3 regions of the Roseateles flavus genome follow, and region 2 is predicted to be linked to each of the others. Evidence: riboswitches for the same ligand, from Rfam matches in the RefSeq annotation. Region 2 holds a riboswitch; each other region holds the start of a gene.

Region 1 (10,175 bases), on a different contig from region 2:
TGACGGCGATGCTGCCGCCCATGGAATCGGCGTCCTGGTCCGGTGTCAGCGTCTTGCTGACCTCCAGGGAGCGCACCATGCCGGCCGGCAGTGTGTCCAGGGCCACGCCGCGGCGACCGGCCTCGGGCGAGGGCACCAGGGAGCCGTTGATGGAGACCGAGTTCAGGTCCGGCCCCAGCCCGCGGATCACCACGTAGCGACCTTCCCCCTGGTCGCGCTGCAGCGAGACCCCCGGCATGCGCGCGAGTGCCTCCGCAGCGTTCTTGTCCGGCAGGGCCCCGATGTCATCGGCGCTGATGACGCTGAGCACATGGTTGGCCTTTTCCTGGGCGGCCAGTGCCTTGCGCAGGCTCGCGGCCTGGCCGGTGATGGTGACGGCATCCAGCGTGGCACTGGCCTGGGCCTGCGCACCGAAGGCGGCGGCCAGGCCGAGGCTCAGGGCGCTGAGGCGGCAGTGGGAGCGAGGGGAAGGTTTCATGGGATCTCGACTGAATGGGCGCCCGGCGGGCAATGGGGGCGCACTGTCCCGAAGCCCGATGGCAGTCGCGTGACATCGACCGATGAGCGCAGGGCCGCCCCGCCCGTGAGCCGATAGGTCCCCCCTCCCTCAGCTTCCGCGGGAACTGTCACAAACCCTTCCTAGCATCACGCCCCCATGAACATCAGCTCCGCGCGCCGCCTGCTCGCCTCCCTGGAGGTGCCGACACTCGCCCCCGTCCTGGGCCTGGCCGGCTTCGGCCGTCTCGTCCTGCTGGCCATGGCGCTGGTGCTGTACTGCTTCCAGGATCAGGCCATCGCCAAGCCCCTGGCGCGCTGGAACTGGATGGACATCGTGGGCGAAGGCGGCATGGTGCTCATGGCAGGCGTGTGGCTGATGCAGCTGCGCGCCAGCCGGCCGGCAGGCCGCGTCACCGACCTCCTGTGCCTCGGGCTGGCGGCCATGCTGCTGGGCGAATGGGTGGATGCGCTGGACGAATTCATGCTGCTGCCCAAGTCGGTGCTCTGGGACAACTGGCTGGAGTCCACCCTGGTGCCTCTGGGCATGCTGCTGGTGACGATGGGCCTGCATCACTGGCGCCAGGAGCATCGTGTCCTGACGGAGCAGCTGCTGCGCCGGGAGCGCATCTTCAGGGACCATCGCAGCATGGAGGGCGTCACGCAGCTGGGCGATGCCGGCTACATGACAGCGCAGGTCGGGCTGGAGCAGCGCATGCAGCGCCCGGCAGCCCTGCTGATGCTGGGCTTCGAAGATTTCCAGACCGTGGTCCGCGAGCAGGGTCTGGCGGAGGCCGACCGCCTGCTTCAGGCCCTCAGCCATCTCCTGCTGCTGAGCCTCCCGCCCGACGCCTTGCTGTGCCGCTACGCAGCCGACCGCTTCTGCGTGCTGCTGCCCGGCGCGCAAGCGGACGCCGCCCAGCGGCAGGCCCAGCACCTGCAGGCCGCCCTGAACCATCTGGGCCACCACACGCGGGCAGGCCTGCGCCTGCAGTTGGCGGCGCGCTGCGCCTGGTCCCTGGTACAGCCGCAAGTGCCGGCCGATGAGCAGTTGCTGGCCCTGGCCCGGAGGCTGGCATGAGCCCCACGCTGAGCCCGGCACTGTGCGCGCCGCCCGGGTCGCCGGTCTTCGATCTGGCCAGCCCCTGCCTGCCCTGGGAGCAGCAGGCGGCCTGCGTGCTGGAACTGGCCCGCACCCGAGCCGTGGCGCCCGAGGACCTGCTGAACCATGCCGGTCTGGTGCGCAGCGCTCTCATCAGTCCCCGTCAATTGCTGGCCTTGCTGGCCGCCCTGCAGCACCGGCTGCCAGCGGCCGACACGCCCTTCGTGCTGGGCCAGCTGAGCCTGCCCGGCCATGCGGGGCTGGCCAGCCACGCCCTGCTGCAGGCCGCCACGCTGGGGGAGGCGCTGGAGCTGCTGTGCCGGTACGCCGGCCGTCTCTCGCCCTTGCTGACGCCGCGCCTGCTGCTTCATGGCGACGAAGCGCTGCTGCTGTGGACTGAGTCCTGCGGCATCCCCGCGGCCCAGCGTGCCTTCGTGGTCGACATGCACATGAGCGCACTGAAGTCCCTGTGCCAGTGGCAGAGTGGAGCTGCGCTGCCCTGGCGCTTCTGCTTCAACCGGACGCGGCCGCGGGACCTGTCCCAGCATGTCGTCTTCCTCGGGGCCGAGCTCAGCTTCGGCTGCCAGTTCGATGCCATGCGCCTGCCCGCGGCCCTGCTGTCCCGGCCCTGGCCCCGTGCCGTGAAGCCGAACCTGGCCCAGCGGGCCCTGGAGCAGAACGCCGATCCCGCCGCCGCGGGGCGCGGACTCCTCGCCGCTCTCTATGACTGGTTGCTGCCCCGGTACCGGGAGGCCACGCCCCTGGAGCAGGCGGCCCAGGCTTTCGGCGTCAGCCCGGCGACGCTGAAGCGGCGGCTGGCGCTGCACGGCACCCACTACCAGGCCCAGCTGGACCAGGCCCGAAGCCATGTGGCGCTCTACCTCCTGCTGCTGCAAGGTCGCAGCAGCGACTCGATCGCCAGCGAGCTGGGCTTTCACGACCGCAGCAGCTTCCGGCGCTCGTTCAAGCGCTGGACGGGCCTGACGCCGGGCGTCGCGCTGTCGGGATGAGGGCGGGGCTTGCCAGGGCCGTCTGCCGGCCGGGGCCCCTCACATCAAGCGGCGAAAGGCCAGGCGCGTGATCAAGGGCTCACCCTGGACCTGCTGCACCTGACGTTCGATGACCTCCACCTTGCCGGACTTCGCCATGGCACAGATGTCCTCGGCGACCCCGTCATAGACCCAGGGCAGCTCGAGGGCGGTGCCGCATCGCGGCAGCTCGACCAGCTCGCCGATCCGGGACTCCAGAAACAGTGCTCGTGAAATGGTGCCCATGACTCGCGCCTCCACACGCTCTTCTGCACGTGGCGTTCATGTTGGAGCCGTCATGGAGCCCTCGCAAGCGCGGTCCGTCAAAGCGCTGATCCAGGGCAAGGAAAGTGGTGGCGTAGCTTCGCCAAGGCTGAAGGCCGCCCACCTTGGGCGGCCCCGCACGCAGCGGCCTGGCCTCTCACGCAGCGGCCTGCCCACCTCAGCGCACCACGCCCAGTTCCTCGCGCTGGCCGCCCTTGAAGGTGTAGAGGGTCAGGGCACCGTTCCTGATGTCGCCCTTGTCGTCGAAGGCGACGGTGCCGGTGACGCCCTGCATGCTGAGCTTCTGCAGCACGGGCAGGTAGCGGGCGGGCTCGGCGGAACCGGCCTTGACCATGGCTTCGGCCAGGGCCTTGGTGGCGTCGTAGGTGTAGGGCGAGTAGATCTGGACCTCGGTGCCGAACTTCTTCTTGAAGTCGGCCTTGAACTTGTCGAAGCCGGGGCGCAGCGTGCCGTCGATGCCGCCCGCGATGGCGCAGACGACCTGCCCGTCCAGCATCTGGCCCGAGGCCAGCTTGGGCAGCTCCGCGGTGCAGACGCCGTCACCGCCGAGGAACTTGGACTGAATGCCCAGCTGCTTCATCTGGCGCAGCATGGGCCCGCCGACGGCATCCATGCCGCCGTAGAACACCACGTCCGGCCTGGCCGCCTTGATGCCGGTGAGGATGCCGGTGAAGTCGGTGGCCTTGTCATTGGTGAACTCGCGCTTGACGACGGTGGCGCCGGCCGCCTTGGCGGCCTTCTCGAACTCGCTGGCAACGCCCTGGCCGTAGGCGGTGCGGTCGTCGATGACGGCCACCGTCCGGGCCTTCAGCGTCTGCACCGCATAGCGGCCCAGCGTGCCGCCCAGCTGGGCGTCGTCCGCCACCATGCGGAAGCTGGTCTTGAAGCCCTGGCGGGTGTACTTGGGATTGGTCACCGAGGGCGCAATCTGCGGGATGCCGGCTTCGGCATAGATGCGGGCGGCCGGGATGGCGGTGCCGGAGTTCAGGTGGCCGACGACGCCGTTCACCTTGAGATCCACCAGCTTCTGCGCGGCCTGGGTGCCCTGCTTCGGGTCACCCGCATCGTCCTCAGCCACCAGCTCGAAGCGTGCCGGACGGCCACCGATCTGCAGGCCCTTGGCGTTCAGCTCTTCCACGGCCATGCGGACGCCGTTCTCGTTGTCATGCCCGAGGTGGGCGGCCGGGCCGCTCAGCGCAGCCACATGGCCGATCTTGACGAGCAGCGGTTCTGCCGCCTGGGCAGACAGGGAAACACAGGCCGCGGCGACTGCGCCGAGGCGGATGGCGGGGTGGTTCATGGGATCTCTCCTGGGGACGTCAGCGACACGGTGACGCCGCCGGACCTCGGCGGTCGTCGCCCCCTCTGTCGCTGATGCCTGAGAGATTCCTCCCGCCCAGGATGGGGCGGGCTTGCTCCTTCGGCGCGCCGGCAGACGTCATGCAACCGGCAACTCTGCAGAGTTCGTCCACGACATCGGTCCCTTTGCCTGAGAGTTTCCGGGGCGGTTGCTCCTTCGGCGCCGCGCGGGGTGGCGCGCGGACTCTCCCGATGTCGCTCGGGCTTGTGGCCAGCAAGGCCGCCAGCGGATAGCCTGGACCTTGCATTGAAGGCTTTGATTATGCCCACGAATCAGGGTTTACCCACAATCAAATCAAGAGCCTTTTTGTCAGGTGTGCCAGTAAGAACCTCTTGATGCAAATGCGCGCCCGCAGGTCCATAGTGACCGGGAGCCGCCCTTGCCCTTCTGCTGACGGGAGCCTGCGCCATGAGTGAACACCGCCCTCCAACGCCCGGCCTGCGTGTCGAGCACGATTCCATGGGCACCGTGGAAGTGCCCGCCGACGCCTGGTTCGGCGCCCAGACCCAGCGCGCCGTGCTGAACTTTCCCATCAGCGGGCAGCCTCTGCCGCCCGGCTTCATCCGTGCCCTGCTGCTCATCAAGGGGGCTGCGGCATCGGCCAATGGCGAGCTCCAGCAGCTCGACGCCGCCGCCGCGCAGGCCATCGCACAGGCCAGCGAGGCGCTGCTGAAGCTGGAGGACGCGGCGCTGATGAAGCACTTTCCCGTCGACGTCTTCCAGACCGGCTCCGGGACCAGCAGCCACATGAATGCCAACGAGGTGCTGGCCACCCTGGCGAGCAGGATCCACGGCGCGCCGGTGCATCCCAATGACCAGGTGAACGCCGGGCAGAGCAGCAATGACGTGGTGCCCAGCGCCCTGCATGTGGCCGCGGCGCTGGCGGTCTCACAGCGCCTGCTGCCCGCGATGGATCACCTGGTGCAGGTGCTGCATCGCAAGGCGGACACCGTGCATGCCCACGTCAAGACCGGCCGCACTCATCTGATGGACGCCCTGCCGGTGCGCCTCAGCCAGGTGCTGGGAGGCTGGGCTGCGCAGGTGCAGGGGGCCCGCGAGCAGGTCCAGGCGGCCCTGCCGTTGATGCAGCGCCTGGCCCTGGGTGGCACGGCCGTGGGCACGGGCGTCAATGCCCATCCGGCCTTCGCGGGGCGCTGCTGCGAGGTGCTGAGCGAGCGCACCGGCGTCGCCTTCGCACCGGGGCCCAACCGCTTTGCGCTGATGGGCAGCCAGGACGCCGCCGTGGCGATGTCGGGCGCGCTCAAGCTGGTGGCGGTGGTGCTGTCCAAGATCGCCAACGACCTGCGCTGGATGAACTCCGGGCCTCTTGCGGGCTTGGCCGAGATTGAGCTGGAGGCGCTGCAGCCGGGCTCGTCCATCATGCCGGGCAAGGTCAACCCGGTGATCCCGGAGGCGGCCCTCATGGTGTGCACCCAGGTGATGGGCAACGATGCCGTGATCACGCTGGCCGGCCAGTCCGGCAACTTCGAGCTCAATGTGATGCAGCCCCTGGTCGCCCGCAACCTGCTGGAGAGCATCACCCTGCTGACCGCCGTGCTGCCACTGCTGGCGGACAGGGCGATCGCGAGCTTCCGGGTGAACGAGGACCGGCTGCGCGAGGCGCTGGCGCGCAATCCGGTGCTGGTGACGGCGCTCAATCCGCTGATCGGCTACGAGCGGGCTGCGGAGATCGCGAAGAAGGCCTGGCGCGAGAAGCGCCCCATTCTCGAGGTGGCCCTCGAGTGCACCGAGATCGATCCGGACACATTGCAGGCGCTGCTGGACCCGGCCCGCCTGACCGGTGAGCACTGAGCGCCCCTGGCCGGCCGCCGCCGGCTGGAGCGCCCACGTATCGCGCCATCGCAGGGCGAACTGTGATTGGTGACAGTAGTCATCCCCTCTCGAGCCCGCAACACTGCCGCAGGTCCGACGAGCCCCTGCGCTCGGGGCGCCGGCAGCCGAGCGCGCCGTCGCCATCGCGGTCGGCCATTCCCCACTTCATCAGGAACCCCCATGAGCAAGAACTTTGAAACGCCCATCCAAGTCAAGTACCGGGACACGGATTCAATGGGTCATGTCAGCAGCCCTGTCTACTACGACTATCTGCAGCACGCCTACCTCGAATTCATGTTCAAGGTGCTCTCGGTGCCCAAGCACGAGAAGCTGCCGCACATCATGGTCAAGACGGCCTGCGAGTATGTGCAGCCCGCCATGTTCGGCGACAGCCTCATCGTGCGCAGCCGTGTCAGCGGCTTCGGCACCAAGAGCTTCGAGATCGAGCACATCATGCACCGTCAGGACGGGCAGGACACCGTGGTCGCCCGCGGCTACTCCAAGCACGTGATGTTCGACTACGAGAGCAACAAGACCACGCCCGTCACCGAGGACTTCAAGGCCCGCATCCTGGACTTCCAGGGCAGCGTCTGAGAGCAGCGGCAGGAGATCCAACATGATGATGCACTGGTCCGAAACTCAAGCGGGCTTGCAGCGACGCTTCCAGGCGCTGGGCCAGGAGATCGCCGGCATGGGCCCGCGCCAGGACTTCGACGCCGCGCGCTGGCATCGCCTGCGCGAAGCCGGTCTCTGGGAGCTCCTGGGGCAGCGCGAGGGCCATGCCTCCGCCTGGTGGGACTTCACCGCGGCGCTGGAGGGCCTGGCGCAGACGGTGCGCTGCCCGGCCCTGCTGCTGTCGGCCATCGCCCAGGCGGGCATGGTGCGGGGGCTGCAGCGCCATGGCAGCGAGGCCCAGAAGGACCGCTACCTGCCCATGCTGGCCCGCGGCGAGCTCTGCGCGACGGGCATCGCCGAACCGGGCACGGGCACCGATGTCCGCAGCATCGCCAGCACCCTCACCCCCTGCCCGGGCGGCTATCGGCTGAACGGGAGCAAGTACAACATCGCGCATGCGCCGATGGCCGCTTTCTCGCTGATCGTCTGTCGGCATGCCGATGCACCGGAGTCAGTGGCCCTGGTCTTCCTCGACCAGGAAGCGCCCGGCCTCGTGATCGGCCCGGGCGACCGCAAGCTGGGCAATACGGACCTGCCCACCGGCAGCCTGGCCTTCCATGACGTCTTCGTCCCGCATGCGCAGGTGTTGGGCGACGCTCGGCGCGGGCTGCGGCAGTTGGTGGACATCATCTCCCTGGGCCGGGCCTACTACGGCCTGGTGGCCGCCCACCTGGTGAGCCCCTTTCTCGAGGATGCCCTGCAGTACGCCCGCGGCCGCGAGAGCTTCAGAGAGCCCATCGTCGAGCACCAGTACGTCCAGCGCCGGCTGACGGACATCCGCATCGGCATGGAGCGCAGCCGCTGGACGGCCCTGGCCGCGGTCAGCAAGCTCATCAACGAGGAGCCGGACGCCCTGCTGGCCTGCTCCGTGGCCAAGCTGGTGGGCTCCGAGGACCTGATCCGCAGCGCGCTGGATCTGGTCCGCCTCCATGGCAGCCGTGGCTACCAGGAAGGCCCCGTGGCCCTCCTGATGCGCGATGCCCTGGGCTTTGCCAGCGTCGGAGGTACGGAGGAGATGCATCGCAAGAACATCTTCAACCAGATGTCGCGGCCGGCGCAGGCTGCAGCCAGCACTCGAACGCCGGCTTCCGGGCTGGTTTCCACCGCCTGAGTGTCATGGACGGTCCCGCCTGGCGCGCACGCCCTCACGCCCTGGCCGGGCAGTGCATCGCCCACACCGAGGCCTGGGAAGGCGGGGCGGCCCTGGACCGGCACTTCGGTGCGCCGGCGGATCGCCGAGCCCTTGGCAGCCTGGATGCCGTCCATGCCGCCGTCGCCCAGGGCGATTGCGATCTGGGGCTGGTGCCCCTGGAGAGCAGCCAGGAGGGCATGGTCAACCGCAGCCATGACCTCCTGTTCGCTGGCGGTGTCAAGGTCGTGGGTGAACTGCTGCACGAGACCGGCGGCGGGCCGGCGGCGCCTGCCTGCGTCCGTTTCGGGCTCATCGCGCCCCCCGAGCACCCGGCTGACGCCCTGGACGACCGCCTGATGGTGGCCGTGGTGCTGACGGAGCGGACGGGCAGCCTGGCGGACCTGCTGAGGCCCCTGGCGCGCCGCGACATCGCCATCGGGCACTGGTGCGCAAGGCCGGCGCGCCAGGACGGCTGGCACTATCGATTCCATTTCACGCTGTGCGCCCCGGCGGACAGCGAGGACGTCCGCCAGGCCCTGCAGGACGCTGCCACGCAGTGCAGGGAGCTGCGGCTGCTGGGCCGCTTCAGAGCGGCTCGACTGGGGCAGCCGGGCCGCTCAGCGGCCTAGGAGCTGCAACCGGGCCGGTCAGCGGCCTTCAAAAGACCTTCAAAAGACCTTCAAACGGCCTTCAAACGGTCCTCAGGCGGCCTGCCCTTCCAACCCGCCGGTCACGCGAGAGGGACCCCAGACCCGTGCGCTGGGGGAGCTTGGCCGGCCCGGCATCGCCTCGGCACGGCTGGACGCCTCACATCACTCCCACGCGGCATGCCGCGCCCGCGGTGTTACGAGCCACCCCCCTCATGGCGGCTGGCCGTCCCCGTGGACGCCCGGCCGATCCGAGCCGGCCGCGGTCAAGGGGTGCCACCAGGGCATTCAATTGATTTTCTACTCGCGTAATCAAGCGTGAAAGCAGATCTTGAATGGCAGATCTGCGGGTCTCGAGGCCTACCTTCCGCCTTCATTTTCTGCAAATGTAACCAAACGAAATTCACACGGGCGCCAGTAGATGATGGTCATTTGGGCAAATTGAAGCGCCTGATCATGAAGGTGGTCACATATTGTTACGCCGACTCCGGGTTGTCCCCAGAGAATGCATAAAACGCGAGCACTTAGTTATTTATTGAGCATGGCTGCTCGACGAACATGGGAGTCACACATGCAAGGAATCATTCAGTTCACGGCAGGGCTGCCGCATTGCGCGGCCGGCTTTGAGGATTCGGAATGCGAGCAGGCCATGGCGGCCTTTGCTGGCCGGCAGGGCTTTGACCACTGCCTGTACCTGGCGCACGTCTACCCGCCCATGACCCGCCCCACCGTCATTCAGGCGGGCAACTGTCCCGAGGGCTGGATGGCCGCCTACTCGAGCCAGAACTTTGCCGAGGTCGACCCCTGGATCCGGCATGCCCAGTCGCACAGCAATCCCTGGCTGTGGGACTCCAGCAGCCAGCAAGCGCCCGCCCCCTTCTGGCTGACGGCCCTGCGCCATGGCATGCGCCATGGCTGCACGCTGCCCGTGCGGACGGAGCACGGCATCATCGGCGCCATGACCCTGGCCCGTGCGAAGGAGGCTGTGTCGCTGGACGAGTACGCCCAGAAATCGGCCAGCCTGCAGGCCTTCTGCCATGACCTGCACGCCGGGCTGCTGAAACGCCGCCTGCCGCAGCTGTTCCACCGCCCGGATTCCCAGCTGAGCGAACGCGAGCGAACCATCCTGAAATGGACGGCCGATGGCAAGACCTCCTCGGAGATCGCGCTCATCCTGGGGCTGACCAAGCGCACCATCAACTTCCATGTGGCCAAGGCCACCCTGAAGCTCAACTCCACCAACAAGACGCAGGCCGCGTTGAAGGCGGCCGTGCTGGGCATGCTGTTCTGAGTTCGGGCCGTCGAGTCCTCGCGGCGCGGCCGCCTCAGGTGCTCATCTGCCGGCAGGCGCGGGCGCAGCGGCGGCAGGCCTCGGCGCAGTGCTGGCAGTGCGCGTGGGCATGGACGGCGCAGGTCGCCGCGCAGGCATCGCACACCTCGACACAGCAGCGGCAGAGCGAGGCGCTGAACTCGCTGTCACGTGCCATGAAGCCGGCACAGAGGCGGCAGAGGGCGGCGCAATCCATGTCCAGCGTGATGCAGCGCGCCAGCATGGGGAGCTCGGGTTCGCGAAGGCCGGCTGCGGCACAGTGGTCGCAGGCATCGGCGCAGACGTGGC
Region 2 (10,175 bases):
CGGCTTTCGGATGCAGCGGGGGCGCTGAGCCAGCGCATCAGGCGCAGGGACAGGGCTGCCAGGACGTCGCTGCTGGTACTGACGATGCCGAAGCGCGTCGTCTTGATGATCTTTTGCATGATGGTGCTCCCTCGGGCCTCGCGCCGGCAGGCGGCGAGGCTTGCGATTCACGGACTGCGCTCGTCTGGGCGCAGACGGCGGATTTCCAGGGCCAGGTCTTGCTTGGCGCGCTGGCGTTCGGCGGCGCGTTGGGCCTGGTGGCGGCCGGCCTGCCGCAGCAGGGCCGGCGCCACCAGGGGATTGCGCGGTTTTCGGCCCTGCAGCGTCAGCTGCGGGCGAGGGGCGGTGAACTGGGACATGTCGCTCTCCTTGGCGCCTCCCGGGTTCGTCGGGCCGGCGCAGGCAATGAAGGGTTGATCGGACGATGCACAGGCGGCGCCGGGCCGGTGGACGGATCCACCCGCAGGCTGGCCCGGCACGGGACCGGTCTCAAGTCAGGGCATGGCGGCAGGGACGCTTGCGCAGGCGGTGGTTCGAAGCCACGCGCAGGGCGGCAGGCCGCAGGGCACAGGCAGGCGCTGGCACATCAGGGCGCTGGGTGCGCCCGGGGGCCTTGAGCAAGCCGGCGTCGGCCCGGGTTCGGCGGTGACGCGTGGCTGGCATGGCCCTGATGACCAGGGTCAGGTGAGGTTGCTGGTGCTCACCGAGGCGGCGTCACCCTGGCACTGCAGGGGCGGGGTGACGCGCGGTGGTGAGGAACTCATCGCGGTGAACCCGTCCGCGACTTGCGCAAATGATAAACGATTGATTATCTTGCGCAAGCGCTTTTTATCTCTGATGCAAAGCAATCCCAAGCGCCGTGCGAAGCTCGCGCGGCGCGTGCGATGTGCGCGCCAGGCGCGGGAAGCGCCTGGGCATGGGCCTTGTACGGGGGCGGGGGAGCGGGCGGCAGCGGCCCCGAGAGAAAGCGCGCCGGCCGTGGCCGGGCGCTGGCACCGCTGTCCCTGATTAACGCTTCTTGGGCTTGAGCGGGGCGATGCCCTGCTGGAGTCGGCGCCAGTCGTCCAGATCGCTGGCGTGCGACGCCGCCGAAGCGGGCGCGGCGGGCGGCCTGGCGGCCGAGCTGCGCGCCCCCGTGCCGGCGGCAGGATGCACCACCGGGGCGGGCGCCGGGCTCTCCGGCGGCGTCAGCACCTCGCCCAGCAGGTCCAGCAGGCGCGTGCGGGCGCGCTGGGGATGGCGGCGATAGTAGGTCAGCACCAGGCCGATGATGAAGCGTTCGTCGTCATCGCGGGGCAGGGCAGGTTCGGTGTCGCCCGCGGGCGCCGGGGCCTGGCCGTGCTCCAGGTCCATCCAGCCGGGCGGCTTGTGGCACAGCTGCTCGAACTGCCGGGCCAGGCGTTCGCCGATCTGGCGCGAACGGCTCTTGATCTGGCTCCAGTAGCTGGGCTGGATCTGCAAGCGCTCCGCGAAACGCCGCTCCAGGCCGCGCAGAGCGGCGGCATCGGGGTGCTTGATGGTGGCGGCGACGAACTCTTCAAACAGGATCATCGCGTTGTCCAGACGGACCTGAGCGACGTCCCGGGCAGCGGAACACATCCCGCAATGATAAAGCCTTGTTCACTCAAGCCCGGTGTGATTGTCCTCACTCGTCCTCGTCGTGCGGCTTGTGGGCCGCCACCAGCTGCGCCTGCATATTGGGTGGTACCAGCTCGTAGTGCGAGAGGCTGATGGTGTAGCGGCCCTGGCCGCTGGTCAGGGCATTGAGCCGCGTCTGGTAGCTGACGAGCTCGGCCAGCGGGGCCAGGCCCTGGATGCTGATGCTGCCCGGCACCGGATTGCCCGTGCCCAGCACCTGCCCGCGCCGCGAGGCCAGGTCGCCGGTGATGTCCCCCATGGTGGCGGCGGGGGCGAGGATCTCCACCTGCACGATGGGTTCCAGCACTTGCGGGCGGGCCTCCAGCACGGCGGCCATCAGGGCCTTGCGCCCGGCGGTCACGAAGGCGATTTCCTTGGAGTCCACCGAGTGGTGCTTGCCGTCGAACACCACCACCCGCAGGTCCACCAGCGGGAAGCCGGCGATCACGCCCTGGGCCAGGGCCTGGCGCACACCCTTCTCGACGGCGGGCATGAAGACACCGGGGATGGTGCCGCCCTTGACCTCGTCGCGGAATTCGAAGCCGGCGCCTCGCTCCAGGGGCTCGATGCGCAGCCACACCTCGCCGAACTGTCCGGCGCCGCCGCTCTGCTTCTTGTGGCGGTAATGGCCCTCGGAGGGCGAGGAGATGGTCTCCCGGTAGGCCACGCGTGGCGGCTGCGTCTGCACCTCGCCCTTGTAGGTCTCGCGCAGGCGCTCCAGCAGCACGCGCAGATGCAGTTCGCCCAGGCCGTAGACGAGGGTCTCGTTGGTCTGGGCGGCATGTTCCAGGCGCAGGCAGGGATCTTCGTCGACCAGGCGGCGCAGCTGGTCCCACAGGCGTTGCTCGTCGCCATGCCGGGCAGGGCTGATCGCCAGGCCGTGCACCGGCTCGGGGAATTGCAGCGGGGCCAGGTGCAGGTGTTCGTCTTCGGGCGCGTCGTGCAGCACGGCGTCGTAGTGCAGCTCGTCGATCTTGGCCACGGCGCAGAGGTCGCCCGGAAGGGCCTGCTCCACCTCCACATGCTCCTTGCCGCGCAGCATGAAGAGATGGCTGACGCGCACCGGCTTGCGTGCATGGCCCACATAGAGCTGGGCATTGCGTTTCAGCGTGCCCTGATGGACGCGCAGCAGGGCCAGCTTGCCGAGGTAGGGGTCGGCCTGGATCTTGAAGACGTGGGCCAGCACGTGGCGGTCTGCATCGGGCAGGGGTTTCAGCGGGCGGGCGTCGGCGCCCTCGCCCTCCAGGAACTGCGGCGGGTTGGCCTCGCCCGGGTGAGGCAGCAGGCGCGCGATGGCGTCCAGCAGCTCGGGCACGCCCACGCCGGACTTCGCCGCGGTGAAGCACACGGGGATGAGGTGGCCCTCGCGCAGGGCCTGCTCCAGGGGCGCATGCAGCTCGCTGGCGGGGACGTCGCCTTCGTTGAGGTAGCGCTCGACGAAGTCACCGTCGACCTCCACCACCTGTTCCACCAAGGCCCGATGGGCCTCGGCCACGGAGCCGAAGTCGCTGTCGCCGTCGCGCTGGAAAAAGCAGTCCGAGACCCGCGTGCCGCCGCCGGCCGGCAGGTTCAGCGGCAGGCATTCCTTGCCCAGGCGCTCCTGCAGCAGGGCCAGCAGGCCGGGGAGGTCGACCTCCGGGGCGTCGATCTTGTTGATCACGACCAGGCGCGTGCGCTCGCGCTGGGCCGCGACCTCCATCAGCCGCGTGGCCATCAGCTCCAGTCCAGCCTGCGCATTGAGCACCAGCACGGCGCTCTCCACGGCTTCCAGCGCGGGGAGGGCCTGGCCGATGAAGTCCGGCGCGCCCGGGGTGTCCAGCACATGCAGGCGCAGGCCCTGCCAGTCGAGGTGGACGGCGCTGGTCTGCAGCGAATGCTGCATGCGGCGCTCCAGGGCTTCGTGGTCACTGACCGTGTTGCCCTTCTCGACGGATCCTGCCTGCTTGATGGCGCCCGCCTGCAGCAGCAGGGCCTCGCACAAGGTGGTCTTGCCGCTGCCTGCGGGGCCGACCAGGGCCAGGGTGCGCAGGCTCTGCAGGCGGGAATCCTGCGCGCTGCCGGACAGGCCGGAGGCAGCGCCTCCTGCGGACGAAGGGCTGGAGGCCATAGGCGTGCTCCTTGAGGTCGGGACCGATGCACAAATGCCGTGGCCTGAGCCTAGGGCAAGGCATGGCCCCGCACAAGGGGGCGTGCGCAAGACCTGACGTCGTTCAGGCGTAGCGCAGCTCGCCGTCTTCCAGCTGCTCCTGCGTGGCTGCGGTGAAGGCGTAGTCCAGGACGGGCCGCCGGCCGCTGACGATGTCCGCAATGGCCGCCGCCGAGCCGCAGGCATGGGTCCAGCCCAGGGTGCCGTGCCCGGTGTTGAGGTAGACGTTGGGCACGTGGCTGGCGCCGATATAGGGCAGGTTGGACGGCGTGGCGGGCCGCAGGCCGGTCCAGAACTGCGCGCCGCGGCCGTCGGTCATGGAGGGGAAGAGCTCGCGCGTGCGACGCACGATGGCCTCGCAGCGGGTGAGGTTCAGCTCGGTGCTGTAGCCGTTGAGCTCGGCCGTGCCGGCAATGCGCAGGCGGTCGCCCAGGCGCGAGAAGACCAGCTTGTACTCGTCGTCCGTCAGAGAGACCTGGTAGCTGTGCTCGGGCGAGATCACCGGCAGCGTCACCGAGTAGCCCTTGGCCGGGTAGATGTTGAGATGGATGCCCAGCTCGCGTGCCAGGCCGCGGCTGAAGCTGCCCATGCACAGCACGAAGCGGTCGGCGGCCAGGCGCTGCACCACGCCGTTCGCATCGGCGCAGATCACGCGGCTGATGCCGGACTCGCGGCTGCCTTCCAGGCCCAGGATGCGGGTGTCGTAGGCGAAGCGCACGCCGGCTTCCGCACAGCGGGCGGCCAGGGCCTGGGTGAAGCGGTGGGCGTCGCCGGACTCGTCGCTGGGCGTCATCGAACCGCCGACGATCTGCTGCCGGCACTGGGCCAGCGCGGGCTCGATGGCCACGCATTCGTCGGGCGTCTTCATGTCCAGCTCGCAGCCCTGCTCGCGCATGATGCGGGCCGGCTCCTGCGCCGCCTCGTACTCGGCCTCGCTGGTGTAGAAGTGCAGGATGCCCTGGGTGCGCTGGTCGTATTGCAGGCCCAGTTGGCCGCGCAGCTCGCGCAGTTGCTCGCGGCTGTAGAGGCCCAGCTTGACGATGTTGCGGATGTTGTGCGCCGTGCGGCCCTGCGTGCACTCGCGCAGGAACTGCAGGCCCCAGCGCCACTGGGCCAGGTCCGCGCGCAGGCGGAAGAGCAGGGGGGCGTCCTCCTTCATGAGCCACTTGAGCACCTTCAGCGGTGCGCCGGGATTGGCCCAGGGCTCGGCATGGGAGACGGAGATCTGCCCGCCATTGGCGTAGCTGGTCTCCAGGCCGGCTGCGGGCTGGCGGTCGATGACGGTGACTTCGTGGCCGGCCCGGCGGAGATACCAGGCGGTGCTGATGCCGGTGACGCCGGCGCCCAGGACGATGACATGCATGCGGAACTCTCGATGAACTGAGGGTTGAACGCGCAGGCGTGCGTGACTCGGGCGTGAGGGGCAGAAAAAACCCCGGGCCAAAGAGAGCGTGCGCCTGTGCGCGCCGCTCCCGCTGTCCTCGGTACCTGAGAGATTCAGCCGCTGGACTTCAGGGTCTGCGGCCTTGCTCCTTCGGCGGAAGCCGGGCTCGGAGCCTGGCCTCACTCTCCAGCATTCGGCTTGATGACGGATCCAGTACGGGGCCTGAGCGAGTATGGGAGCTTGCGCCTTCGGCGGCAGGCCCGCATGAACATGGCATGGGGTCTGCACTCTCCTGAATCCGACGCGCAGTGTACGTGGCCGGGGCGGCCGTCGGCAAGCGGGCCGCCTGCGCCAGCGGTCTCCCATGGCTTTGTGCACGGCGGGCAAGTCCGGTGGCGCGGGAGCCGAGGCGCGCCCAAGATGCGCGCCAAGGAGGTCCGCATGGGACGCACTGCAAAAGTCTGCATCGGAGGCCGGACCTGGGCTGGCCTGGCCCTGATGGCGGCGTTCGTGGCCCCGGCTGCGGCGGATTGCCCGCCGTCCTTGGAGGGCCAGGTCCAGCAGGCCGCGCAGCTGCGTGCCTGGACGCAGGACGCCGCGCGCCCGGCGGCGCCCTTCCAGCGAGTGGCGCTCTCTCTGGCCGACTGTCTGTCCTCGCCCGATCCCGCCTTGCGTGACGAGCTGGGCTTCGAGCTGCTTTCCGCCTGGATGCGCGCCGGCCGGCTCACCCCTGAAACCCTGCGCCTGCTGCGCGATCGCTGGCTGTCCGTGCTGCAGGCGCCGCCGGACGCTCCGGGGTTTCACGCGCCCTTTGCGGCGCTGGCGCTGTCCGAGGTCGCCCGTGTCGATCGCGTCCAGCCCTTTCTGCAGCCTGCCGAGCGCGAGGCCCTGCTGGTGGCAGGCGCTTCCTGGCTGCGGCAATGGCGCGACTACCGCGCGCATGACGACCGCGAGGGCTGGCGCCATGGGGTGGCCCACGGCGCCGATCTGCTGATGCAGCTGGCCCTGAACCCCGCCGTGGATGCGGACGGCGCGGCCCTCATGCTGGCCTCGCTGGGCGCCCAGGTGCTGGCCCAGGGGCAGGTCGCCTACCAGCATGGCGAGGGCGAGCGCCTGGCGCGGGCCGCGCGCTTTGCCCTGGCGCGCAGTGCCTGGTCGGCGGAGCAGGTGAAGGCCTGGCTGCTGACGGTGCTGGAGCCCGCTCGCGGCGGCAGCTGGGATGCCCGCCGCCTGCGCCTGGCGCACAACGCCCGCCAGTTCCTGTGGCCGCTTTATGTGGCCCTGCAGGAGCAACCCGATGCCGGCCTGCGCGAGCGCGCGCTGCCCGCGGTGCGCCAGGCGCTGGCGTCCTTGGACTGAGGCCGCCACAGCTTCTTACAACGGGGACGCCGGCAAGCTCCTAGACTGCCTGCATCCACGACGGGAGATGGCGCATGGCAGCTTGGCATCGAAGCTCGGGAGCCCTGATGGTGGCGGCCCTGGTGGCGTGCGGAGGGGGCGGCGGTGACTCAAGCGCCAGCGCCACACCGACACCCACGCCGACACCAACACCCACGCCGACACCAACACCCACGCCGACACCGACACCAACGCCGAGCCCCACTCCCCAGCTCGCCACGCTCCGCACGGACCTGGGCAACCCATGGTCCCTGGCCGTGCTGCCGGACGGGCGCCTGCTGGTGACCCAGCGCAGCGGCGGCCTGCTGAGGCTCAGCGCCGACGCGCGCCAGAAGGAGGTCATCAGCGGCGCACCAGCGGTGGACTCGGCGGGGCAGGGCGGCCTGCTGGACCTGGCCCTCGACCCCGACTTCAGCCAGAACGGCCTCGTCTACCTGAGCTTCAGCGAACCGGGCAGTGGCAGCGAGGCGGGGCGCAGCGGCACGGCGGTCTTCAAGGCCCGGCTGCAGGGCACGGCCCTGGTGGAGGGGCAGGTGATCTTTCGCCAGAGCCCCAAGGTCAGCGGCTCCGGGCACTACGGCTCCCGCCTGGTCTTTGCCCGCGACAAGACCCTCTTCGTGACCCTGGGCGAGCGCCAGCAGGGCAGCCCCGCTCAGGACCTGGGCAAGACCTTGGGCAAGGTGGTGCGCATCAACCGCGATGGCGGCCTTCCGGCCGACAACCCTGCGCTCGGCCCAGTCGCCGCGCCGGGCATCTATTCGCTGGGCCACCGCAATCCGCAGGGCGCCGCGCTGCATCCGCAGACGGGCGAGCTCTGGGTCAGCGAGCACGGGCCGCAGGGCGGTGACGAGATCAACCGCATTGCGCCCGGCGGCAACTACGGCTGGCCGGTGCGCAGCTATGGCTGCAACTACGGTGATCCGGTGGGGGACGCCTGCCGCATCGGTGGCGGCACGCATGCGCCGGCCTATGTCGAGCCCCTGACCTTCTGGGTGCCGACCTCCATCGCGCCAGCCGGCCTGCTGTTCTACACCGGCAGCATGTTCCCCGAGTGGCAGGGGCAGCTCTTCTCCGGCAGCCTGGCGGGCCAGGCGCTGTGGCGATTGAAGCTGGCCGGCAACACGGTGCAGGAGCGCAGCGCGATGTATGCCGACCTCGGGGAGCGCATCCGCGACGTCAGGCAGGCGCCCGACGGCGCGCTGCTGATGCTCACCGACAGCGGCCGGCTGCTGCGCGTCTTCCGCTGAGGCGCGAGGCGCTCACAGGGCGAGGCCGAGGCAGGCGGCGTCCGCGCGGCCCGCATAGTGGCCGTAGCCGGGGATCTCCGTGAAGCCCTGGTGCTGGTAGAAGGCCAGGGCGCGGGCGTTGACGCGCCGGGTCTCCAGCCAGACGCGCCGATAGCCCAGGCGGCGGGCCTCGTCCAGCAGGGCGGCCAGCAGGGCCGCACCCAGGCCTTGGCCGCGGGCCCGGGCATACATGCGCTTGATCTCGGCCGTTCCGGGCAGCCCCTCAGGGAGCGGGCGCAGGGCGCCACAGCCCTGGGCCTGCCCTTGCCCGTCCCGGGCCACCAGGAAGGCGCAGCCCGTCGACTGCATCCGCGACGGATCGAAGCGGGCGGCGCCGCTGTCGCCGCTGAGCGCGGCGAGCAGGGCGTTCAGCTCGTCCATCAAGGCGGCGGCGTCCTCGCTGCGGGCGTCGCAAGGCTCGATGCGCCAGCGGGGCGCCGCGATGCCGCTCACAGGGTCTTGTACAGCAGGGCGGCCGAATGCAGCCGGCCTTCGGCGCAGACGCTGTGCCCGGGGATGGCGCCGGCGCGCTGCCAGCCCAGATGGGTGTAGACGGCCTCGGCCTGGGAGTCCGCGGGCGCTTCCAGCACCAGCAGCCGGCGGCCCTGGCGCAGGGCCGTGCACTCCAGCGTCGCCATCAGCTGGCTGGCGATGCCCCGGCCGCGTTCCTGGCTGTGCACCATGAGGCGCTGCACCTCCCCGCGGTGGTGCGCGTTGGAGGGCTGGGGCAGGGCCAGCTGCACCGCACCCTGCAGCGGGCCATGGCCATCTCCCTCGCAGGCGATCCAGAGGTGGTGGTGGCTGCCCAGGCGCGCGTAGACGCTGTGCCAGTAGTCCATGGCCTGGTAGCGGGACAAGGGGGCCAGGAAGCCCAGCGAGGCGCCGTGGTGCACGCTGTCGATCAGGAGGTCCGCCAGGGCCGGCAGCCATTGCAGGTCCCGCGAACCCAGCGCCCGCACCTGCACCGCGCCGCGCTTGCGTGCCTGCCCGACCACGCGCAAGCGGGCGGCGCCAGCGCCCTGCGGCTGGGCCGGCGGTGCCTGCAGGGGGGCGACGGAAGAGGAGAGTGCGGCCGGGGTGTAGGCAAAGGGGGCGTCAAAGGCTTGCATGGTGCTGCGCTCCTGTGTTCAGGTCGGCCCGTCGGGTGGACGGGTTTGCCTCATTCCAAGCAAGCAGCGTGCCAGTGCGCAAAGGCAGGCAGATGACGGGGTCAGCCCGTCTTTTCGGCAGGGGTCCAGCCGGGCTCGTCGCACAGGCGGCCACGGCCGCTGCGCTTGGCCTCGTACAGGGCGGCATCGGCGCGGCGCATCATGTCCTCGACGCTGCGATCGCCCGGGCGCAGCAGGGCCCAGCCCGCGCTGAAATCCAGTGCAAAGCCCAGCTCCTTCTCGGCGCGCGCATGTAGCACCGCCCGCAGGCGGGCGTCCATGGCGCGCGGCCCCAGTTCGTCACTGCGGGCCAGCAGCACGCAGAACTCCTCGCCGCCCACGCGCCCGGCCAGGTCGCCCACGCGCAGCACCTGCTGCACGCAGCTGGCGAAGAGGGCCAGGGCGCGGTCTCCGCCTTCGTGGCCGTGGTCGTCATTGACCTTCTTGAACAGGTCCAGGTCCAGCATGACCAGGCATAGCGGCTCGCCATGGCGCCGGGCCAGGGAGATCAGCTCCTCGGAGCGGCTGCCAAAGGCGCGGCGGTTGGCCAGCCCCGTCAGGGCGTCCGTGTGGGCCTGGCGCTGCAGGTGCAGCTCGGTCTCGCCGCGCCAGGCCACCAGGATGGCCAGCACGCTGACCAGCAGCATCACGTGTGCGCCGAGGATGATGGCCTGCGTGAGCAGCGCTTCCCACCCCACCTCCCGCCCGAGGAAATGCAGGCTGGCGCGCAGCAGGGGGACGCTGGCCATGGCGCCAAACCCCAGCCCGAGCAAGGTGCGCCATGCCCGATCCTTGTGCTCGACGGGCGTGATGTGCCTGATTTCGAGGCCCTGCTGCTCCGCCTCGCGCGGCCAGGAGCAGGCCAGGGCCAGCGCCAGCATCTGAAGGGAGAGGCCCAGGCCGGACCAGGCGATGGCGAAGTGGTCGGCGCCACTGCCGTCCAGCACCGAGGCGAGGGCCAGCACCAGGGGCGCGCCCATCATCGCCCAGCGGCCCGGGCGCCGGCCCAGCCAGTCCCGAAGTGCCAGCCACAGGGCGCTGAGGCTGGCACTGAGGGCCAGCATGGCGACGAAGCCGCCCAGGCCATCGCTGATCGGTGCCCCGGAGGACTGGCGCAGCCACAGCGCCATCCAGCCCACGCACTGCAGCGCGATATAGCCTTGCGCGAAACGGGC
Region 3 (10,175 bases), on a different contig from region 2:
CGCGCTCACCAGCGAAGATTACCGTTTGATGAACAACCCCGTCTGGCATCCCAACGGCCAGTACGTGCTCGCCCGCAAGCACTTCACGGGCACCCGCTCCCTGGGCTCCGGCGAGATCTGGATGTACCACCTGGACGGAGGCAAGGGCGTGCAGCTCAACGAGAAGCCCAACTGGCAGAAGGACCGCGGCGAGCCGGCCATCTCCCCCGACGGCCGCTTCCTGTACTACTCGCAGGACAGCACGCCCGGCAGCAGCTTCCAGTACAACAAGGACGGCAACGGCGAGATCTTCCGCATCTACCGCCAGGACCTGCACGACGGCACGACCGAGCCCTTCGTGACCGGCCCCGGTGGTGCCGTGCGGCCCACGCCCTCGCCGGACGGCAAGTACCTGGCCTTCGTGCGCCGGGTGCGCGGCGCCGAGGGTCCGCAGTCCACCCTCTTCCTCAAGGACCTTCGAAGCGGTCGCGAGTTCGCAGCCTGGGGGCAGCTGGAGCGTGACCTGCAGGAGAGCTGGTCGGTGCATGGCGTCTACCCGGCTTTCGCGTGGATGCCCGATGCCAAGGCCATCGTGGTGTGGGCCCAGGGCAAGCTGTGGCGCGTCGACCCCTTCAAGGGCAGTGCCGCCGAGATCCCCTTCCATGTCAAGGACACGCGGGAGATCCGCCCGGCCCTGCGCTTCGCGCACGAGGTGGCGCCGGCCGAGTTCGACGTGAAGCAGCTGCGCTGGGTGACGGTCTCGCCTGACGGCGGGCAGGTCGTGTATTCGGCCCTGGGCCGGCTCTACATCAAGGACTTGAAGGGCGGCACCGGCCAGGCCGCTGCGCGCGCCCTGGGCAAGGACGAAGGCGGCTTCGCCTACTACCCCAGCTTCTCCCGCGACGGCCGCGAACTGGTCTATGTGCGCTGGGACGATGCGGCGCTTGGCAGCGTCTGGAAGCTGGACCTGGCCACGGGCCGCGAAACCCGCCTCACGCAGGAGCCGGGCAAGTACCTCTCGCCGCGCCTTTCGCCGGACGGCAAGTGGGTGGTCTACCAGAAGTCCAGGGGCGGCTACCTGACCTCGCCGGTGCACGGCCTGGAGACGGGCCTCTACATCGCCCGCGCCGACGGCCAGGGCGAGCCCCTGCGGATCAGCAAGGACGGCACGGCGCCGCAGTGGGGCCGGGACAGCGAGGCCGTCTACTTCACCCGCAGCGCCCAGACCAGCGAGGTCGACAGCGTGCACAAGCTGGTGCGCCTGAACCTCAAGGACCGCAGCGAGCTGGACGTCGCCAAGAGCGAGTTCGCCAGCGAATTCAGCCTCTCGCCGGACGGTCGCTGGCTGGGCTTCGTCGAGCGCTTCCATGCCTACGTGGTGCCGCTGCCGGCCACGGGCAAGACGCTCTCGCTGGCGCCCAAGATGGACGCCGTGCCGGTCAAGCAGCTGGACATCAATGCCGGCGAGTACCTGCAGTGGTCGGGTGACGGCAAGACCCTGCACTACGCCCTGGCCGACCAGCTCTTCAGCGTGCCGCTGGAGCAGGTCTTTGCCAAGGGCGAGGGCCAGGCCTGGAAGCCCGCCGAGCAGGGCCTGCCGATCGGTTTCAGGGCGAAGGCCGACAAGCCGCAAGGCCGCATCGCCTTCACCGGCGGGCGCATCGTCACCATGAAGGGCAACGAGGTCATCGACAACGGCACCCTGCTGGTCGAGGGCGACCGCATCGTGGCGGTGGGGGCGGCCTCCAGCGTCCACGTGCCGGCCGATGCCCGCCGCGTGGACGTCAGCGGCAAGACCCTGATCCCCGGCCTCATCGATGCCCACTGGCACGGCGGCATGGCGGAGTCACGCCTGATCCCGCAGCAGAGCTGGGTCAACTACGCCTCGCTGGCCTTCGGCCTCACCACCATCCATGACCCGAGCAACAGCACGGCGGAGATCTTCACGCAGTCCGAGATGCAGCGTGCCGGCCGCGTGGTCGGCCCGCGCATCTACTCGACCGGCACCATCCTCTACGGCGCCAAGGCCGATGTCAGCGCCCTGATCAACAGCTACGAGGACGCCCTCACCCACCTCAAGCGCATGAAGGCCGCGGGCGCCATCAGCGTCAAGAGCTACAACCAGCCGCGCCGCGAGCAGCGCCAGCAGGTGCTGGCCGCTGCACGCGAGACCGGCATGATGGTGGTGCCCGAGGGCGGCTCGCTGTTCCAGACGAACATGAGCATGGTGGTGGACGGCCACACGGGCGTGGAGCACGCCCTGCCCGTGGCCAAGGTCTACGAGGACGTGAAGCAGCTGTGGCCGCAGACCGCCGTGGGCTACACGCCCACGCTCAACGTCGCCTATGGCGGCCTGGACGGCGAGCATTACTGGTACGCCCGCAGCGATGTCTGGCGCCATCCCATCCTGTCCAAGTTCGTGCCGCGCTCGGTGCTGGAGCCCCGCAGCGTGCGCCGCGAGACCGCGCCCGAGGAGGACTTCAACGTGATCCAGGTCGCGAAGACCGCCACCGAGCTTGAGCGCGCCGGCACCCGCACCAACATCGGCGCCCACGGCCAGCGCGAGGGCCTGGGCGCGCACTGGGAGATGTGGATGTTCGGCCTGGGTGGCATGAGCTCGCTGGAGGCCATCCGCAGCGCGACCCTGAACCCGGCCCGCTACCTCGGCCTGGACAGGGACATCGGCTCGCTGGAGCAAGGCAAGCTCGCCGACCTGGTGGTCATCGACGGCGATGTGCTCAAGGACATCCGCCAGAGCGACCGCATCAGCCAGGTGATGGTGGGCGGCCGCCTCTACGCCGTGCCCAGCATGAACGAGGTCGCGCCACGCCAGAAGGCCCGCAAGCCCTTCTTCTTCGAGGGCGATGCGGCAGGCACGCCGCTGGATGCCGACGCGCTGAGCGAGGGGCATGGGCATCACGGCCATTGAGGCCCGCGGGGGCTCTTGAGGCCCCGGCCCACGGCCCGATCCAGGCTGGAACGACAAAGGGCGCCCCGCGGGGCGCCCTTCTTCATGCCCGCTTCAGGCCCGTCAGCCCAGCTTCACCGGCACGAAGATCCGGTCCTTGCCGCGCTGCACCAGCAGGGCCACGGACTTCTCGGCGCCCGCCACCACGCTGCGCACCTGCTCGACCGAGCTCACCGGCGTGCCGTTGACGGCCAGCAGCACGTCGCCCGGGCGCACGCCGGCCTGGGCCGAGGGGCCGCTGACCTCGTCGATCACCAGGCCTTCCTTCACGCCGCTGTCACGGCGCTCCTGGGGCTCCAGCGGGCGCAGGGCCAGGCCCAGCTTGCCTTGCTGGGGCGCGCTCTCGTCGTCGGACCGGGCCGTGCGGCTCTTCTTCTCGCCGTCATCACCCAGCCTGGCCTTGAGTGTCTCGAGCTTGCCGTGACGCCAGACTTCCAGCGTCGCGGTTTCGCCGGGCATGGCCTGGCCGACCAGGGCCGGGAGGTCGCTGCTGGCCACGATGGGCTGGCCGTTGAACTTCAGGATCACGTCCCCCGACTTCAACCCGGCCTTCGCGCCCGCGCTGCCTTCCTCGATATTGGCCACCAGCGCGCCTTCCGGCCGGGCCAGCTTGAAGGAATCGGCGAAGCCCTGGTTGACGTCCTGGATGGTGATGCCCAGGCGCGCGTGCTGCACCTTGCCGCCCTTCTCGATCTGCTGGCGCACGCGCTGAGCCACCTCGACGGGAATCGCGAAGGACAGGCCCTGATAGCCGCCGCTCTGGCTGTAGATCTGCGAGTTGATGCCCACCACCTCGCCGCGCGCATTGAACAGCGGGCCGCCGGAGTTGCCCGGGTTGATGGCGACGTCGGTCTGCAGGAAGGGCACGAAGCTCTCCTGCGGCAGGGCGCGGCCCTTGGCGCTCACCACGCCGGCCGAGACGCTGTTCTCGAAGCCGAAGGGCGAGCCGATGGCCAGCACCCATTCACCCACGCGCAGGTCCCGCGTGCTCCCCAGGGTCACGGTAGGCAGGCCCTTGGCCTCGATCTTGAGCACGGCCACATCAGTCTTGGGATCGGAGCCCAGCACCTTGGCCTTGAACTCGCGCCGGTCGGTCAGCTTGACGGTCACCTCGGAGGCATCGCGCACCACGTGGGCATTGGTCAGGATGGTGCCGTCCTCGGACACGATGAATCCCGAGCCCTGGCCGCGGGTGGGCATCTCGCCGCCGCGCGGGATCTGGGGCTGGAAGCGACGGAAGAATTCGTAGAAGGGATCGTCGGGGTCCAGCTCGGGCATGGCGCCACGGCGCTGCGCCTGCGTCTTCACGGTGCCCGTAACGCTGATGTTGACGACGGCCGGGCCCTGGCGGGCGGCGATGGTGGCGAAGTCCGGCAAGGCGGCCGCGGCCATGGGCGCTGGCGCTGCCGCGTTCACGGCGGCAGGCGCGGCGCTGGCCAGCACGGGGCTGGTGGTGGCAGCGGGCTCGGCAGGCGCCGTCACCGGCGCGCTGTTGCTGGTCTTGAGGGTGTTGCTGGCATGCATGGCACCGGCACCTCCGGCGGCACCAAGCACGCCAGCGGCGACGAGGGCCCAGACCAGGCGGCGGGCCGGGATCATGCGGTTGAGGCGGTGGTCGGTCATGGCGTTCTCCTTTTGGCTGCAGCGACCTGGACGGTCGCGACGGTCAGCACTTTCGAACGCCTCGCTTAGAAACCGCTTAACGAAGCTGAGCCCGGTCTGAGGACGCATCGCCCGGCTCGCAGGCCGGGAGGCGCAGCTCCACCTGCAGGCCGCCCAGGCGACTGGACTGACTCAGGCGCAGCTGGGCGCCATGGCGCTCGGCGATGGCCTTGACGATGGCCAGGCCCAGGCCGCTGCCCGGCGCCTGCGAGGCCGAGGCACTGCTGCGATAGAAGCGGTCGAAGACGCGCTGGCGCTCGTCGGCGGGGATGCCCGGCCCGCTGTCCTCCACCAGCAGCAAGACCTGACCCTCTCCCGGCGTGGCATGCAGGCTGAGGTCCACCTGGCCGCCCGCGGGGCTGTACTTGATGGCGTTGTCCAGCAGGTTGCGCAGCAGCACGCGCAGGCCTTCGGGCTGGCCCAGGACCCAGGCGGCATCGCAGTCCTGCAGGCCCACGTCCACGCCGCGCAGGCTGCCCAGCTCGCTGGCATCGGCCACGGCCTGGCGGCAGAGCGCGTCCAGGGCCACCGGCTCCAGCGCCCGCTGCGCGGCCGCGCCTTCCTGGCGGGCCAGGGACAGCAGTTGCTCGATCAGGTGCGAGGCCCGCTCGATGCCCTGCTCCAGGCGCCTCAGGCCGGGCTCGCCTGCCGTGCTGCTCATGGCGCTGCCCTGCTGCAGCGCCTGCAGCTGCAGCTTCAGCGCGGCCAGCGGCGTGCGCAGCTCATGGGCCGCATCGGCCACGAAGTGCTGCTGGTCCTCGAAGGCCCTGCGCACGCGGCCCAGCAGGGCGTTGAACTCCTGCACCATGGGCCGCAGTTCGCTGGGCAGGTCGCCCGCGGGGACGGGCGCCAGATCGCCTGGCGAGCGGTCCGCCAGCTGGGCGCGCACGCGCTCCACCGGGTCCAGGGAACGGCTGATGACCAGCCACACGACGAGACCCAGCAGCGGCAGCATCAGCAGCGTGGGCATGGCCGTGCGCCAGGCCAGTTGCGAGGCCATGCGCTGGCGCACTGAGAGGTCCTGGGCGACCTGGATCACCTGCAGCGGCGTCTGCACCGAGAAGACGCGGAAGGTGCGCCCACGGTCGCTGACGTCGGAGAAGCCCAGCACCGCGCGCTGCGGCAGCAGCCACGGTCCGGGTGAGCGGAACATGGAGGCGCCGTCCAGGCTCCAGACCTGCACATGGAAGTCGAAGCTCTGCTGCTCGCCCAGGGGCAGCGAGATGGTGCCGCTGCCCGGCCCCGCCATGCTGCCGCGCAGTGAGAAAGCCATCTGCTGCATCTGGTAGTCGAAGAGCTGGTCGGCCTCGGCCAGGGCCGTGCGGTAGGCGCTGTAGGCCTGCAGGAAGGCCGCCAGCGAGACGGCGGCCAGCAGGAACATCATCAGGCGCTGGCGCAGCGAGCGCGGCATCAACCCTCGCCGCAGGCCCGCCAGCCGTTCGAGGCTCTTCATTCCTTGGGGACGCGATAGCCCACGCCGCGCACGTTCTGGATCAGCTCGGCGCCCAGCTTCTTGCGCAGGCCGTGGATGTAGACCTCGACCGCATTGCTGGAGATCTCGTCCTTCCAGCCGTAGAGCTTCTCCTCCAGCTGCTGGCGCGACAGCACCATGCCCGGCCGGGCCAGCAGCGGCTCCAGCACCGCCCACTCACGCGCCGAGAGCACGACCTCGCGGCCGTCCTTGCTCACCTCGCGGGTGGCGGGGTTGATGGCCACGCCCTTGTGCTCGTAGACCGGCTCGGCACGGCCCTGGGCCCGGCGCAGCAGGGCGCGGATGCGGGCCAGCAGCTCGTGGAACTCGTAGGGCTTGAGCACGTAGTCGTCCGCCCCGGCGTCCAGGCCGGCAATGCGCTGCTCCAGGGCATCGCGCGCCGTGGCGATCAGCACGGGCAGGCTCTGCTTGCGGCCGCGCAGCTGCTTGAGCACCGTCATGCCGTCGGCCTTGGGCAGGCCCAGGTCGAGGATCAGCAGGTCATAGTTCTGGCTCAGCAGCGCGGTGTCGGCCATCTCGCCGTCGCGGACCCAGTCGACCGCATAGCCTTCCGCCCGCAGCAGGTCCAGCAGGGGCTCACCGATCATCAGGTCGTCTTCGACCAGCAGCAGTCTCATGGTGGCTCGGGGCACGTCGGGGTGGAAAAGCAGAATTCTCCACGGAAGAAAGCCCCCGGCCTTAGCAGCCCCTTAATCTCTTGCCGGGCGGGCTGATTCCATGGCTACAATGCGCCCGGTCAGGAGAGAGCTCTCTAGCGGGAGCCGCCGAAGGCGCAGAGGCATTGGTGATCCCACGCTTCGAACGCTCAGGCAAAAGGACTGACAAAACGTTCCGATCGGAACGTTCCTCACTGGAGAGAGACGGGTCTCGAGCCCGTCCACCGAAGGGGCAAGCTGCTGGCGATACGCCGGTGGCCAATCTCTCAGGTAAAGCGGACAGCGAGGGCAGCTCCCCATCCCCGGATCAACGGCCGGGCTGGGGTTCCAGAATGCCCTCGAAGGAATTTGCCCATGTCCGCCCCCGCCGCCGATCTCAAGAAGACCCCCCTGCACGCCCTGCACGTCGAACTCGGTGCCAAGATGGTGCCCTTCGGCGGCTACGACATGCCCGTGCAGTACAAGGCCGGCATCCTGGCCGAGCACAAGCACACCCGCACGGCCGCCGGCCTCTTCGACGTCTCGCACATGGGCCAGCTGCGTCTGGTGGGCGCTGACGCCGGCGCCGCCCTGGAGTCCATCGTGCCGGTGGACATCATCGACCTGCCCGTCTACAAGCAGCGCTACGCCCTCTTCACGAACGAGCAGGGCGGCATCCTCGACGACCTGATGGTCTGCCGCCGCCCCGACGACATCTTCGTGGTGGTGAACGCCGCCTGCAAGGAGCAGGACACGGCCCATCTGCAGGCCAAGATCGGCAGCCGCTGCGAGGTGATCCCCACCCCCGAGCGCGCCCTGCTCGCGCTGCAAGGCCCGCAGGCCGTGACGGCCCTGGCCCGCCTGAACCCCGAAGTCGCCAAGCTGACCTTCATGACCGGCGGCTTCTTCAATCTGGACGGCATCGAGACCTTCCTGACCCGCTCGGGCTACACCGGCGAAGACGGCTTCGAGATCTCGGTGCACAACGACCAGGCCGTCGAGCTGGCCCGCAAGCTGCTGGCCCAGCCCGAAGTGATGCCCATCGGCCTCGGCGCCCGCGACACCCTGCGCCTGGAAGCCGGCCTGTGCCTCTACGGCCATGACATCGACACCAGCACCACCCCCGTGGAAGGCGCCCTGACCTGGGCCATCCAGAAGGTGCGCCGCGCCGGTGGCGCCCGTGCCGGCGGCTATCCCGGTGCCGACATCGTCAACGAGCAGCTCGCCAACGGCGTGCAGCGCAAGCGCGTGGGCCTGATCTCCGCCGAGCGCATGCCCGTGCGCGAAGGCGCCAAGCTGGTGAACGCAGACGGCACCGAGATCGGCGTCGTGACCAGCGGCTCCCTGGGCCCCACGGTCAACCAGCCGGTGGCCCTGGGCTATGTGCAGACGGCCTACGCCCCGCAAGGCACGGAAGTCTTCGCCCTGGTGCGTGACAAGCGCGTTGCCATGACCGTGGCCGCCACCCCCTTCGCGCCGCACCGCTATTTCCGCGGCTGACATCCGCGTGTGAGGGGCCGATACTGGCCCCTCGCCTGTTTCCCCGTCCAGTTTTCCCTGGTCTTTTCTCCCGACATTCGGAGCACACCATGAGCATCAAGTACACCGCCGACCACGAGTGGATCCAGATCAACGCTGACGGCACCGCCACCGTGGGCATCACCGTCCATGCGCAAGACGCGCTGGGCGACGTGGTGTTCGTGGACCTGCCCGACGTCGGCAAGAGCTTCGCCGAGAAGGAAGTCGCCGGCGTGGTCGAGTCCGTCAAGGCCGCCGCCGACGTCTACATGCCCGTCAGCGGCGAGATCACCGAGGTCAACGAAGCCCTGCGCGCCGACCCTTCCCTCGCCAACAGCGACCCGCTGGCCTCGGGCTGGTTCTTCAAGGTCAAGCTGTCCAAGCCGGCCGAGCTGGACGCCCTGATGGACGCCACCGCCTACGACGAGCTGGTCAAGAACAGCTGATCGCCGTGAGGTGAACAACGGGCACCGACAGTCCTGTCCGTGCCCGTTTCCGTATCTGCCGGGCGGCCCCTGCCTGCCACCGCCCTGCCCCGGACTGCCGCCGCCGGCCATGAGCCTGCCGCGGTCACCGATGAAGGATTTGCCATGTTGATGTCTGCCCTGAAGCCCCTGCGCGAACTCGAGAACGCCGCCGAATTCCACGCCCGCCACATCGGCCCCGATGCCGCCGATGAAGCCGCCATGCTGTCCGTGATCGGCCAGGCCTCGCGCCGTGCCCTGATCGAGGCCATCGTGCCCGCCAGCATCAAGCGCACGGCCGGCATGCAGCTGCCGCCCGCCGCCACCGAGGCCGCCGCGCTGGCCGAGCTGAAGGCCGTCGCGAGCAAGAACCAGGTGCTCAAGAGCTACATCGGCCAGGGCTACTACGGCACCCTGACCCCGGGCGTCATCCTGCGCAACATCCTCGAGAACCCCGCCTGGTACACCGCCTACACGCCCTACCAGGCCGAGATCTCGCAAGGCCGCATGGAGGCCCTGGTCAACTTCCAGACCATGGTGACCGACCTCACCGGCATGGCCATCGCCAACGCCTCCATGCTGGACGAGGCCACCGCCGCCGCCGAGGCCATGACTCTGGCCGCCCGCGTGGGCAAGAGCAAGAGCCAGACCTTCTTCGTGGCCGACGACGTGCTGCCGCAGACGCTGGAAGTGGTGCGCACCCGCGCCGAGCCCATCGGCATCACCGTGGTCGTGGGCCCCGCCGCCGAGGCCGGCAAGACCGAGTGCTTCGCCGCCCTGGTGCAGTACCCCGGCGTCAACGGTGACGTGCGCAGCCTGCAGCCCGTCGCCGACGCCGTGCATGCCCAGAACGGCCTGCTGATCGCCGCCGCCGACCTGCTGTCCCTGACCCTGCTGAAGGCACCTGGCGAGCAAGGCGCCGACATCGCCGTGGGCACGACCCAGCGCTTCGGCATGCCCATGGGCAATGGCGGCCCGCACGCCGCCTACATGGCCTGCAAGGACGAGTTCAAGCGCAACCTGCCGGGCCGCCTGGTCGGTGTCTCGGTGGACGCGCAAGGCAACAAGGCCTACCGCCTGGCCCTGCAGACCCGCGAGCAGCACATCCGCCGCGAGAAGGCCACCTCCAACATCTGTACCGCCCAGGTGCTGCCGGCCGTCGTGGCCAGCATGTACGCCGTCTACCACGGCCCGCAAGGCCTGAAGCGCATCGCCCAGCGCGTGGCGGCCTACACCGCCATCCTGGCCGAAGGCCTGAAGGGCCTGGGCTTCGGCATCAACAATGCCGCCGCCTTTGACACCCTGCACGTGCAGACCGGCGCCAAGACCGAGGCCCTGCTGGCCGCGGGTGTCAAGGCTGGCATGAACTTCCGCCGCGCCTCGGCCCAGTCCCTGAGCCTGTCGCTGGACGAGACCACCACGCGTGAAGACCTCGGCGCCGTGCTGGCCGTCTTCGC

Evidence for each region. Region 2 has a riboswitch for glycine ahead of ABDJ40_RS23065 (D-amino acid dehydrogenase). Riboswitches for the same ligand answer to the same signal wherever they lie in the genome.
Region 1: linked by a shared signal. The riboswitch ahead of ABDJ40_RS13700 (branched-chain amino acid ABC transporter substrate-binding protein) and the one ahead of ABDJ40_RS23065 (D-amino acid dehydrogenase) in region 2 are both predicted to bind glycine.
Region 3: linked by a shared signal. The riboswitch ahead of gcvT (glycine cleavage system aminomethyltransferase GcvT) and the one ahead of ABDJ40_RS23065 (D-amino acid dehydrogenase) in region 2 are both predicted to bind glycine.

What each region holds. Positions count from the first base shown of each region.
Region 1 covers NZ_JBDPZC010000006.1:78,149-88,323, forward strand. The annotation lists gene ABDJ40_RS13680 (TonB-dependent receptor) at 1-478, opposite strand, end outside; gene ABDJ40_RS13685 (diguanylate cyclase domain-containing protein) at 656-1,576, shown strand; gene ABDJ40_RS13690 (AraC family transcriptional regulator) at 1,573-2,607, shown strand; gene ABDJ40_RS13695 (hypothetical protein) at 2,647-2,871, opposite strand; gene ABDJ40_RS13700 (branched-chain amino acid ABC transporter substrate-binding protein) at 3,068-4,210, opposite strand; glycine riboswitch at 4,378-4,471, opposite strand; gene ABDJ40_RS13705 (class II fumarate hydratase) at 4,679-6,082, shown strand; gene ABDJ40_RS13710 (acyl-CoA thioesterase) at 6,284-6,697, shown strand; gene ABDJ40_RS13715 (acyl-CoA dehydrogenase family protein) at 6,720-7,889, shown strand; gene ABDJ40_RS13720 (prephenate dehydratase domain-containing protein) at 7,895-8,539, shown strand; gene ABDJ40_RS13725 (autoinducer binding domain-containing protein) at 9,129-9,848, shown strand; gene ABDJ40_RS13730 (four-helix bundle copper-binding protein) at 9,883-10,175, opposite strand, start outside.
Region 2 covers NZ_JBDPZC010000017.1:8,362-18,536, forward strand. The annotation lists gene ABDJ40_RS23045 (hypothetical protein) at 1-119, opposite strand, end outside; gene ABDJ40_RS23050 (hypothetical protein) at 168-359, opposite strand; gene ABDJ40_RS23055 (hypothetical protein) at 1,009-1,551, opposite strand; gene fusA (elongation factor G) at 1,646-3,745, opposite strand; gene ABDJ40_RS23065 (D-amino acid dehydrogenase) at 3,849-5,147, opposite strand; glycine riboswitch at 5,250-5,368, opposite strand; glycine riboswitch at 5,370-5,473, opposite strand; gene ABDJ40_RS23070 (DUF2785 domain-containing protein) at 5,610-6,527, shown strand; gene ABDJ40_RS23075 (PQQ-dependent sugar dehydrogenase) at 6,602-7,813, shown strand; gene ABDJ40_RS23080 (GNAT family N-acetyltransferase) at 7,826-8,305, opposite strand; gene ABDJ40_RS23085 (GNAT family N-acetyltransferase) at 8,302-8,961, opposite strand; gene ABDJ40_RS23090 (GGDEF domain-containing protein) at 9,063-10,175, opposite strand, start outside.
Region 3 covers NZ_JBDPZC010000006.1:141,384-151,558, forward strand. The annotation lists gene ABDJ40_RS13930 (amidohydrolase family protein) at 1-2,908, shown strand, start outside; gene ABDJ40_RS13935 (DegQ family serine endoprotease) at 3,011-4,570, opposite strand; gene ABDJ40_RS13940 (ATP-binding protein) at 4,647-6,062, opposite strand; gene ABDJ40_RS13945 (response regulator) at 6,059-6,718, opposite strand; glycine riboswitch at 6,829-6,932, shown strand; glycine riboswitch at 6,942-7,050, shown strand; gene gcvT (glycine cleavage system aminomethyltransferase GcvT) at 7,112-8,236, shown strand; gene gcvH (glycine cleavage system protein GcvH) at 8,326-8,700, shown strand; gene gcvP (aminomethyl-transferring glycine dehydrogenase) at 8,845-10,175, shown strand, end outside.